2 linked regions of the Anaerocolumna sp. AGMB13020 genome follow. The protein of the gene in region 1 interacts with the protein of each later gene in a pairwise test. Links are inferred from orthologs where the notes say so. Each region holds a gene or a part of one and is shown on either strand. Other genes may lie near its edges.

What was found. Proteins that work in one complex are often made in the same cells at the same time.
Region 2: the proteins of ftsZ (region 1) and R2R35_RS10490 interact in binary tests that used the Escherichia coli proteins (3 or more experiments, as listed by UniProt). The link is inferred for Anaerocolumna sp. AGMB13020 from one-to-one orthologs.

What each region holds. Positions count from the first base shown.
Region 1 is NZ_CP136910.1:5,340,931-5,346,352, forward strand. The notes cover bases 2,438-5,251. They hold ftsZ (cell division protein FtsZ), read left to right. Parts: upstream 2,438-3,154; coding sequence 3,155-4,348; downstream 4,349-5,251. Other genes in these bases: R2R35_RS22415 (cell division protein FtsQ/DivIB), read left to right, coding at 2,438-3,001; R2R35_RS22425 (sigma-E processing peptidase SpoIIGA), read left to right, coding at 4,650-5,251. In the rest of the region: R2R35_RS22405 (FtsW/RodA/SpoVE family cell cycle protein), read left to right, coding at 1-860; murA (UDP-N-acetylglucosamine 1-carboxyvinyltransferase), read left to right, coding at 942-2,198; more of R2R35_RS22415, read left to right, coding at 2,255-2,437; more of R2R35_RS22425, read left to right, coding at 5,252-5,422. UniProt on the Escherichia coli protein: Essential cell division protein that forms a contractile ring structure (Z ring) at the future cell division site. The regulation of the ring assembly controls the timing and the location of cell division.
Region 2 is NZ_CP136910.1:2,610,836-2,616,304, forward strand. Bases 1,510-4,370 are described here. They hold R2R35_RS10490 (rod shape-determining protein), read right to left. Parts: upstream 3,505-4,370; coding sequence 2,515-3,504; downstream 1,510-2,514. Other genes in these bases: R2R35_RS10485 (flagellar hook-basal body protein), read right to left, coding at 1,530-2,303; R2R35_RS10495 (glycerol dehydrogenase), read right to left, coding at 4,343-4,370. Also shown: SF1B family DNA helicase RecD2, read right to left, coding at 1-91; R2R35_RS10475 (rod-binding protein), read right to left, coding at 346-681; R2R35_RS10480 (flagellar hook-basal body protein), read right to left, coding at 693-1,508; more of R2R35_RS10495, read right to left, coding at 4,371-5,437. UniProt on the Escherichia coli protein: Forms membrane-associated dynamic filaments that are essential for cell shape determination. Acts by regulating cell wall synthesis and cell elongation, and thus cell shape.

The DNA.
Region 1 (5,422 bases):
TGTACTTTTTATGTATCATTCTGCAAATTTGTGTTTTATTATTTGCCAAAGAGATAAACGGTTCAAAAAGGTGGCTTTCCTTAGGGCCCCTTGGAACCTTTCAGCCTTCTGAGCTTTCCAAAGTTGCCATAATCCTGTTTACAGCTTATATTGTCTGTCTTTCACCGAAACGGCTGGATAAGTTTACGGGCTTTTTGCGAATAGCGGCATATGTTGTGCCTCTCATAGGACTTGTATTGTCTCAGAATTTCAGTACTGCTCTTGTAATGGGCCTTATTATGGTGGCGATATGTTTTGTTGCCAGCAGGAAGAAACTTTACTTTATTGTTTCTGGCGGTTTAATGGCTGCCATTGGTGCCATATTCATCTTTTTTGTTAGTTATCGAAGTGAAAGAATTACAGTCTGGTTGAATGTTGAGACTCACGAGAAAGGGTACCAGATACTTCAGGGGCTCTATGCCATTGCCTCGGGCCGGATCTTCGGTAAAGGCCTGGGAGAGAGTATGCAAAAGCTTGGTTTTATTCCGGAATCTCATAACGATATGATATTTGCGGTTATTTGTGAAGAACTGGGACTCTTTGGAGCAATTGCAGTAATTCTGCTTTTTGTCCTGGTTATCTGGAGACTATTTATTATTGCGGTAAATGCACCGGATCTTTTTGGAGGGTTAATAGCCACCGGTGTATTAACACATATAGCAGCACAGGTCCTCATTAACATAGCGGTAGTTACCAATACAATTCCTTCTACCGGAATACCATTACCCTTTATATCATACGGAGGAACATCACTTCTTGTGTTGCTGACGGAAATGGGAATTGTGTTAAGTGTATCCAATCAGATTAAGTATGAAAAATAGGTATTTGCTTCCCCATTTGGCTGCAAGCACAAATATAATTAAATTACATATAGTAATACTATATTAGGTTTGAGGTGTACCATGGCATATATTGAAATTGTTGGTGGTAAACAGCTAAGTGGTGAAGTTAACATACAAGGTTCTAAAAATACCGTATTACCAATTTTAGCAGCTACATTATTAATAAACGGTGTTACAAAGCTGAATCATTGTCCGAGAATTCTGGATGTGGAGCATATGATAGAGATTCTCATTGATATCGGATGTACCGTTACCTGGGAAGGCTCCTCTATCATAGTTGATGCAAGAGGTTTATCAACAGATATCGTCCCAACGGATCTTGTCAAGAAGATGCGCTCTTCCATTATATTAATGGGAGCTCTTTTAGGAAGAACCCACAGCGCTGTCATATCTTATCCGGGTGGCTGTACCATTGGTGCAAGACCTATCAATTTTCATTTGGAGGCTTTTAAACAGATGAATGTTGTTCTGGAAGAAGAGGACGGGCTGATTAAATGCTTGACTTCTGGGATTAAGGGAGCGGATATATATTTTCCCTCACCCAGTGTGGGAGCAACAGAAAATGTTATTCTCGCGGCAGTTTTAGGCAGTGGAAAGACCAGAATCTTTAATGCGGCAAGAGAGCCGGAAATTCTTGAATTATGCAAATTCTTGATTTCAGCAGGTGCCAGGATATATGGTTCGGGTACCGGAAGAATTGAAATTGAGGGAGTTGCAGCCCTGCATCAGACGGAATATACAGCACCATCTGATCGAATTGTAGCAGGTACTTACCTGGCAGCAGCTGCCGGTGCGGGAGGAGATGTTGTATTAAGAGGGATAGGCTGCGGTAGTCTTTACGTAGTTATTCAGACCTTAAAACGGATGGGAAGCCGTATAAAATGCAAGGAGGATTCCATCTCTCTTCATTCCGATGGAACAGTAAGGGCAGTGCCAGAGATTATAACAGAACCATATCCGGGATTTCCTACGGATATGCAGTCACAGATCATGTCGGTGCTTATGAAAGCATCCGGAAACAGCAAAATAGTGGAAGAAATATTTGAAGGCAGATATCAGAATGTACCGGAACAAGCCAGATTTGGTGCGCAGATATGTTTACAGGACAGAGTGGCGCATATAACAGGTGTTCCTGCTTTAAAAGCTTCTGAAGTATCCGCAGGTGAGTTAAGGGGGGGAGCAGCACTTGTGATAGCCGGTTTAATGGCAGAGGGTAAAACAATTGTTAACAATCCATATCATATCCAGAGGGGATATGAGGATATATGCAGAGACTTAAGGGCTTTGGGGGCACAGATTGAATATAAAAATGAGTAACTGATGAGAACGTTTAAGGAGTGAATAATTGCCAGGAAGGATAAGGTGCTTTGAGAATGCGACAGGATAAAAACAGCAAAACGATAATAAGCCCTTCGGGGAAACTGTTGCTGTTTGGCCTTCTTGTTTTTCTTGCGGTAATCCTGCTTTATATGACCTGTAATCTGAGGTCGGTTACGATAATCGGCAGCACCCATTACAGTGATGATGAGTTAAAGCAGGAATTACTGACAAGTAAAAGCGATAGCAATACCATACTTTTTTACCTGAGACTGATGTATGGCAAAAAAGAATCAATTCCCTTTGTTGAAAAGATTACAGCAACGATGGTGGACAGGCATACCATTAAACTGCATGTCTATGAAAAATCAGTAATCGGCTGTATTCAGTATATGGGAAGTTATATGTATTTTGATAAAGATGGTATAGTCGTGGAAACTTCTCAGGAAAAACTTGAGGGAGTACCATTTATAACAGGGCTGAATTTTAACAGTTTTATACTGCACGATAAGATAGAGACAGAGAACCCGGAGCTTTTCCCGGTCATACTTAAGATCACTCAATTAATCCAGAAATTTGAACTGGATATCAATACGATTCAGTTTAACGAGGACTATGAGGTAACATTAAAAAACAAACAAAGTATAGTGCTTTTGGGAAAAAGAGATTCCTATGATGAACAGATTGCAAATCTGAAGGGACTATTACCGACGGTACCTCAGAAAAACGGTAAGATTCTTTCCATAGACCTGAAGAATTATATGGAAGGTCAGGAAAAAATTGTTGCGAAGCCTGTCAAATAAAACGTTAAAAAAAGGTTGATTATTTAGTGGATAAAAGATATGATATTTATTAGAATAACCAGTCTTATATTACTAGAAGCTCAATGTTGAATAAGAAAATGGAATCGTATATAATTAATATAATTTTAGGTGTATAGTGAAGGAGGAAGTACCTTGCTTGAAATAAGAACGAGTGAAACAGAATCTACTGCAAAAATACTAGTTGTCGGAGTAGGCGGAGCAGGAAATAATGCTGTAAATAGAATGGTTGAGCAGAATATCAAAGGTGTTGAATTTGTTTGTATCAATACGGACAAGCAGCATTTAAAGAATTGTAAGGCTCCTCAATGTGTACAAATTGGTGAGAAACTTACGAAAGGTCTTGGTGCAGGAGCTCAGCCGGAAATTGGAGCACAGGCGGCAGAAGAGAGCAAGGAAGAACTGCTAGAGATAATCAAAGGTTCCGATATGGTGTTTGTAACCTGCGGTATGGGCGGTGGAACCGGTACGGGAGCAGCACCAGTAGTTGCACAGTTAGCAAAGGATATGGGAATCCTTACAGTAGGCATCGTAACGAAACCCTTTAAATTTGAAGCAAAAGCGCGAATGAATAATGCTCTTGGCGGCATTGAGCGGTTAAAAGAACATGTGGACACATTGATAGTGATTCCTAATGATAAATTAATGGAAATTGTTGACAGACGAACTACCATACCTGATGCGCTTAAAAAGGCCGATGAGGTCCTTCAGCAAGGTGTTCAGGGTATCACGGATCTGATTAATGTACCTGGCCTTATTAATCTGGATTTCGCCGATGTTCAGACTGTCATGAAAGACAAAGGTGTTGCTCATATCGGTATTGGTATTGGCAAAGGAGATGATAAATGTATTAGTGCTGTTAATCAGGCTATTACCAGTCCTCTTCTTGAGACTACCATATCAGGAGCTTCCCATGTTATAATCAATATTTCCGGTGATATCAGTTTGATCGAAGTAAACGAGGCAGCAACTATGGTACAGGAGCTTGCTGGTGAAAATGCCAATATTATCTTTGGCGCCATGTATGATGATGCTACTACAGACTATGTTACCATTACTGTAATAGCTACAGGACTTGACGGAGAGGCAGGCAACAAAGGGGAAGCAAAAGGTCCCAGTTTCCTGAAACAACCAGTGGCCAGACCTGAGTATAAGTTTAATAATCAGCAGTCTCCATTTGAAAAAGCACAGTCTCAGGTGGCGGCTACACAATCTACACCCACTTCTCCTTATTCTGGAACCACTTCTCATTATCCAGGCAGAGAGGCCAATGAGGTGGGAAGTATTAAAATACCAGAGTTCTTACAGAAAAACAAAAACCATAAATAAATAACTTAAGGAAATAACAGCGTAAAATAGCCTGTATTCGAGAAATCGGATACAGGCTATTTTTAATGCAATTGAAAATTCAGGCGCATTGTCCTTCATTTCCCCAGAAGCTTTGTGGAATTAACATATATTTACAAAAGTATAAATATTGTAACAGGATTATATATTATGTCGTTGAAATGGAGGGGATATTGTAAGTGAGAGTAAATGAAAACAGGTTCAACTATTCCAGTATTTGACAAATTAAACGGGCTTTAACAGCTATAATAGGATTTATTATAAATGAAATGAGGGGGTGGCTTTGTATTTAGACGTTTATGTTGATGTTATTTTCATCATAAATTTCATCATGGATTTTATTCTGTTAACAGTAGTAAAAAAAATACTAAGGTATACAGGCTCATCCTTAAGGTGCTGCCTGGGAGCTGCAGCAGGAGCTTTGGGAGCTTGTGTGTTTGCGGTAATTCCGTATTTGAATCATTTCATTCAATTTTTAGCTGCTTACATTTTGTTAAGCTGCCTGTTGGTTAAGATATCCTATGGCAAAAGGAATCGAAAGGAATTTTTAAAAGCAGTAGGGCTCCTTTACATAACCACCTTTTTTCTGGGAGGATTATTGAACAGCCTGTATTATTATACTGGTTTTGGATATTATTTCAGAGAACTGATGCAGGGGAGATTGCTTTCAAAGCAGGGATATCAGAATTTTTATTTGGCAGTTTTGGCAGGGACTATCGGTTTGATTGTTTTTATCAGCCTTTTAAAACGGCTTCGGTATAAGGAAACAGATTATTATAAGACAGAACTTTGTTTTAATGAAAGAACTGTCAAAGCTGTAGGATTTATGGATACCGGAAATTGCTTAAAAGACCCGTATTTCGGGAAACCGGTAATTGTAGCGGAATATACGGTGATTGAACCCTTATTGACGGATTCTCAGAATAATATGCTGTGTAATCTGTTCGACGATTTTAGTAATGGTACTTCTTTACCCGGTAAGAACCAGGAGGAAGTACAACCGGACGAATATCTACCTCTTCGGATGATTCCTTTTCAATCAGTTGGTAAAAAAGG
Region 2 (5,469 bases), 2.7 Mb from region 1 along the record:
CTTTTTCTTTTGTAAGGGTTAATACTGTATAGCCATTTTCAGCATTACGGAATACGATTCGATCTACATACCCTTCTAATTCTTCAGCCAATAATATTTCACCTGCCTTTAGACTTCAACTATTTTATAACAGATTTATTCTGACACTCCTATATACCACATCTGCTTTTAAAGTGGTACTGCTGCAATCCATGCATACCTCATTCCTGTTTGCAATTCTGCTAAATAGAAAGTGTGAAATGTTTTTAAACTTATAAATAACGCCTAGAAAACAACTATACCCCATTTCATAACAGAAATGCAATACAGAAATTCTCTAGGCGCAAGAAAAATCATATTTATTCATTATATATTACGTTTCATGGATTCATACAGCATCTGGGCAATTCCCATGCCGCCAGTCTCTACAAGGTCATCAGCGTATTTTTCATATAGCATATCACCAAAGTAGGAAACATATTCCCCCTGGTCTTCTTCTGACCCAACACTTTTCTTCATTTCCTTAAACATCTGTTCAACCAGATAGGATTCAAAGTCTTTACATACTGACATTAATTCATCATCAGTAGCCTTGCTGAGATCCTGGGTCAGCGTTTCTTGTAATTTCGTAGTACTCTGCTTTGCCTGTGTTTGAGCAAGAGCTGATTCTACGGAGTAATTATTAGCGATTCCTATACTCATTTGTAGCCTCCTTATCTGCGAAGACTATTCGCTTGCTGAAGCATTTCATCTGCTGCATTAATGGCCTTGGAATTCATCTCATAAGCTCGTTGGGCTACAATAAGATCTACCATCTCATTTGCTGCCTGTACATTAGAGTTCTCCAAATATCCTCTTTTCACAGTGCTCCTTTTTAACGTTGCATCCTGCCCTTCAACTCTGGCTGTTCCAGAAGCTGCTGTTTCTAACATTATACTGTTGGAAGTCTTCTCAAGACCGGTCGGATTATTAAACTGAGCAATTCCTATCTGCTTACCTGTAGTTACCAGATTACCGGATGCATCGGGATAAAGAAAATTTCCATATTCATCAACCTCGAGCAAAGAAGCATCGATGGTGCTGTCAAACACCAGAGGTTGTCCTGCTGTATCAAGTACGGGATACCCTTCTGTGGTTGCAAGGGTTATACCATCACTTCCTACTGAAAGGCCAAATGTACCGCTTCTGGTGTATCCAATACTACCATCGGCTGTCTGTACCATAAAGAAACCATTACCCTGTATAGCAAAGTCATAATCTCCTTCAGTCTGCTTCAAAGATCCCTGGGTATACTGGGAGACGATAGCAGAATTTTTAACTCCCAGACCTGTCTGTGCTCCCACAGGCTTTGCTTCGCCTGTACTGTCTGTTGATTTATTCTGAATTGTCTGATATAACAATGATTTAAATTGAGCAGTTTCCTTCTTAAATCCGGTGGTGTTAATATTAGCCAGATTATTTGATATGGTATCAACATTTGTCTGCTGAGAGATCATACCCGAAGCTGCTGTCCACAGTGAACGCATCATAGAAGTTTATCCTTTCTCGTATTATACCTTACCTACGGAGCTTACGGCCTGCTCAAGAGAACCGTCAATGGTCTGTATCACTTTTTGATTTGCTTCATAAGCTCTTGTTATGGCAATCATGTTGGACATTTCTCTTACAACATTAACATTAGACTGCTCTGTATATCCCTGCTGAATGGTTGCCGTACTGTCTAACTGTGTTGCACCGTCAAGAGCCAGATAAAAGCTGTCTCCCTGTTTCTTCAGATAATTATAATCTGTAAAATCTGTAAGCTTTATCTTATCAATAAATACACCATCTGCATAGATATTACCGCTCTCATCCGCCCTTACTTCTGCAGCATCGGAAGGTATCGTAATTTCTCCGCCTTCTCCCATCAGTGTATTTCCGCTCACGTCCATGAGCTTACCATCCTGATTCACTGTAAAAGAACCATCTCTAGTATATTTAACTGTCTGATTTCCTGCACTGTCAGTGGTGGTTACATTAAAGAAACCGGAGCCTTGAATAGCAAAGTCATAGGTATTGCCTGTGCTTCGCAGGGACCCCTGGTTATAATCTGTATACACCTCACCGATTCTAACACCCAGACTCATTGAACCAATCTTTTTATTAGAATAATTTTCAGAAACATCTTTTATTTTGTAGGTTAAAAGATTTTTAAAAGATTGGTTTGTTACACCATCTTTCTTATAACCTACTGTAGAAGCATTGGCCAGATTATTTGTTATGACATCAAGGCGCTTCTGTTCATTTACCATGCCGGTCCAGGATGTGAATAATCCCTTTACCATTCTAACCCCTTCCTGCAATATTCACGCTGTGAAACAATAAGATGAATACCGCACTAATCAGTAGTTGAAGTTCTATTTGTACAATCCTCAAGTCTCCTTGGGATATTACAGTAATTTCTAGTTTAATGCAATCTGTGTAATACCTCAATCCGGCATTGTTCCTATGCACTGCATACCGATGTATATATTATCGGCCATTCACTTCAAATACTTAATCCCTGGAGCCACTTAAATATTCAATATATTTTCCGGTACCAATGGCTACAGCAGTCATGGGATCTTCCGCTGTCATGGTATTGATACCTGTCTTATTCTCAATTAACTCTTCCAGTCCGTATAAAAGGCATCCACCACCGGTAAGTACAATTCCTCTGTCTGCAATATCTGCTGCAAGTTCCGGGGGAGTCTTCTCCAGCACGCTGTGTACCGCTTCAACTATCTGGGAGGTGGTTTCCTTTAACGCTTCTTCTGTTTCATCAGAGGATACCGTTATTGTCTTCGGAAGGCCTGTTACCAGATTACGTCCTCTGACATCCATCGTAACAACCTCTGGTCTCTTAAAGGCTGAACCGATTTTGATCTTTATCTCTTCTGCAGTTCTCTCACCGATTAAAAGATTATGTTTTTTACGCATATATCGAACAATTGCTTCATCAAAATCATCACCGGCAATCTTAATAGAAGTACTTACAACTGTACCTCCTAATGATATAACTGCAATATCTGTTGTTCCGCCTCCGATATCTACGATCATATTACCGCAAGGTCTGTATATCTCGATTCCAGCACCGATAGCTGCTGCAATGGGTTCTTCTATTATCTTGACATCTCTGGCACCTGCCTGATAGGTTGCATCCTCAACTGCCTTCTTCTCAACCTCTGTTACACCACTTGGTACACATACACTGATGATGGGCTTACGGAAACGATGTTTGCCCACAGCTTTCTGTATAAAATATTTTAGCATTTTCTCAGTTACTGTATAATCGGAAATAACGCCCTGTCTTAAGGGACGTACCGCTACGATATTACCAGGCGTTCTTCCAAGCATTAATCTTGCTTCTTCACCTATGGCTCTGATTTTATTTGTATCTCTGTCAAAGGCAACTACAGAGGGCTCTTTCAGCACAACCCCTTTTCCCTTTAAATAAACCAGTACACTTGCTGTTCCTAAATCAATCCCTATGTCACTACCTAACATATCTAATCTCCTTTCAGATTCTCAAGGTTATTCTTTGGCTGCTGCCAAACCTCAGACCGCCGCCGGTTCTGCATCTATCTTATACTGTCAATTTACTTTGTTAAAAACAAAAAATGCTTGTATCCAATTTATGATAAGCACGATTAAAACTGCTGAATTATTCTTTGTTATTTCTATTATTGCCGACTTTTCAGGAAGCTATCAAAATACTGATATACACTTGACATTTCGATTTTTTCCATAAACCTGTCAATTAAACACACTCTTTTTTATTATATACATATTTATAGTTTTTTTCAAAGGAAATTTTAGAAATATTGGAATATTAATATTTTCTTAAAGAAATATGCTGTTTTACCTGATTTATAAGCACATTTCTACAGTCACCTGCAAAAACACCTTAAGAAAACGCTATTTGAATCCTTCGACTGCAAGACAATTAAGTGCGCTGTTTCCAGTGTTATGGCAGGATGAAACTGTTTTTAAGATAATCAGGATATAATAAGAATTCAAAGCAAGAGAAGGGAGAATTAAATTGGATACTATCAAACTATTTACGAGAAAAGCAGAAGAAAACAATAGAAAGGAGCGGTTGCATTTTTGATTCCTGTTGCTGCAAAAAAATTTCTTGACTTTCCCATACACCGGATTCAAACACCTTCCCAATCTGCACTGTTTTCGCACATAAATTCTTTGCTTCCAGCACACGAAATGGTCAGTGTCTTTCATCAGTTCCTCACAGGAAAGCCAAAAGGTTTTCTTACAACATTACATTATTCTGCAACAGCTCCTAAATCTATTATTCATGAAATAAATAATACTACTAATAATTAATATCTTATCTGAAATATTCCTGTCCTAATAAATCCGCTGCCAGAAGTGCATCGTAGAGCTGATCGGCAGTTACATCTCCCGCCATATTATGTATGGTCTCACCTGGTATACAGGCTTTTTCAGCCGCTATCCTTACTCTTGTCACTTCTGTTACCCCTAACTCCTTAAGGGTAACCGGCAATCCAACCTTATGACAGAAGTCCATTACTTCCCTGATTTCCTCTAAGGGAGCACTCTCTAACAGAAGCTGCGTTATAGTTCCATAGGCCACTACAGAGCCATGCATTGTTTCTTCACATTCAGGAAGGGCAGTAAAACCGTTGTATACGGAGTGTGCTGTTGCCAGTCCACCATTATCAGCTCCAACACCACTTAGATAAGTATTCGCTTCAATAATTGCTTCCAGGGCAGGTGTTACCAAATGATTTTCACAAGCAAGCTTTGCCTGGTACCCATTTTTTAAAAGAGTCTTATAACACAATTCACACAAAGCCATTGCGGAAAGGGCAATACCTCCATTTTCAAGACTGGGGGAATCTGTTCTGACACATGCTCTGGCCTCAAAATAAGTTCCTAAGGCATCTCCCATACCAGCAATCAGGAATTTGACCGGTGCATTGGCAATAATCTCACTGTCCACAATTACAGCTTCCGGATTCCTAGGGTAGAAAAGATAACTGTCAAAAGCTCCATCATCCTTATAGATAACAGATAACCCCGTGCATGGTGCATCTGTGGCTACAACGGTGGGTACGATTACAACCGGAAGTTTTTCATAATGGGCAGTGGCTTTGGCAGTATCAATCGCCGATCCACCGCCAATACCAACCACTACCTGGATCTGTTTAGCCTGAACAATTTCTCTCATCCTGTTAATTTCACCAACAGAACTTATACCTTTGAATATTTCAAAATGAAGCTCACAATTACTTCCTTCAAAACTTTTCTTTATTTTATCAGAACAGTTCTTATAACCGCTGTTACTGCAGACAAATAAATAAGAGGTTCCTAACTCCTTTGTTTCCTGATAAAAATGCAACAGTGCACCTTTTCCCTGTAAGTATTTTAATGGTGCTCTTAATAATTTTAATACAGCCATGATGTCCCTTCCTTTTCCTGTGTTTATACAAC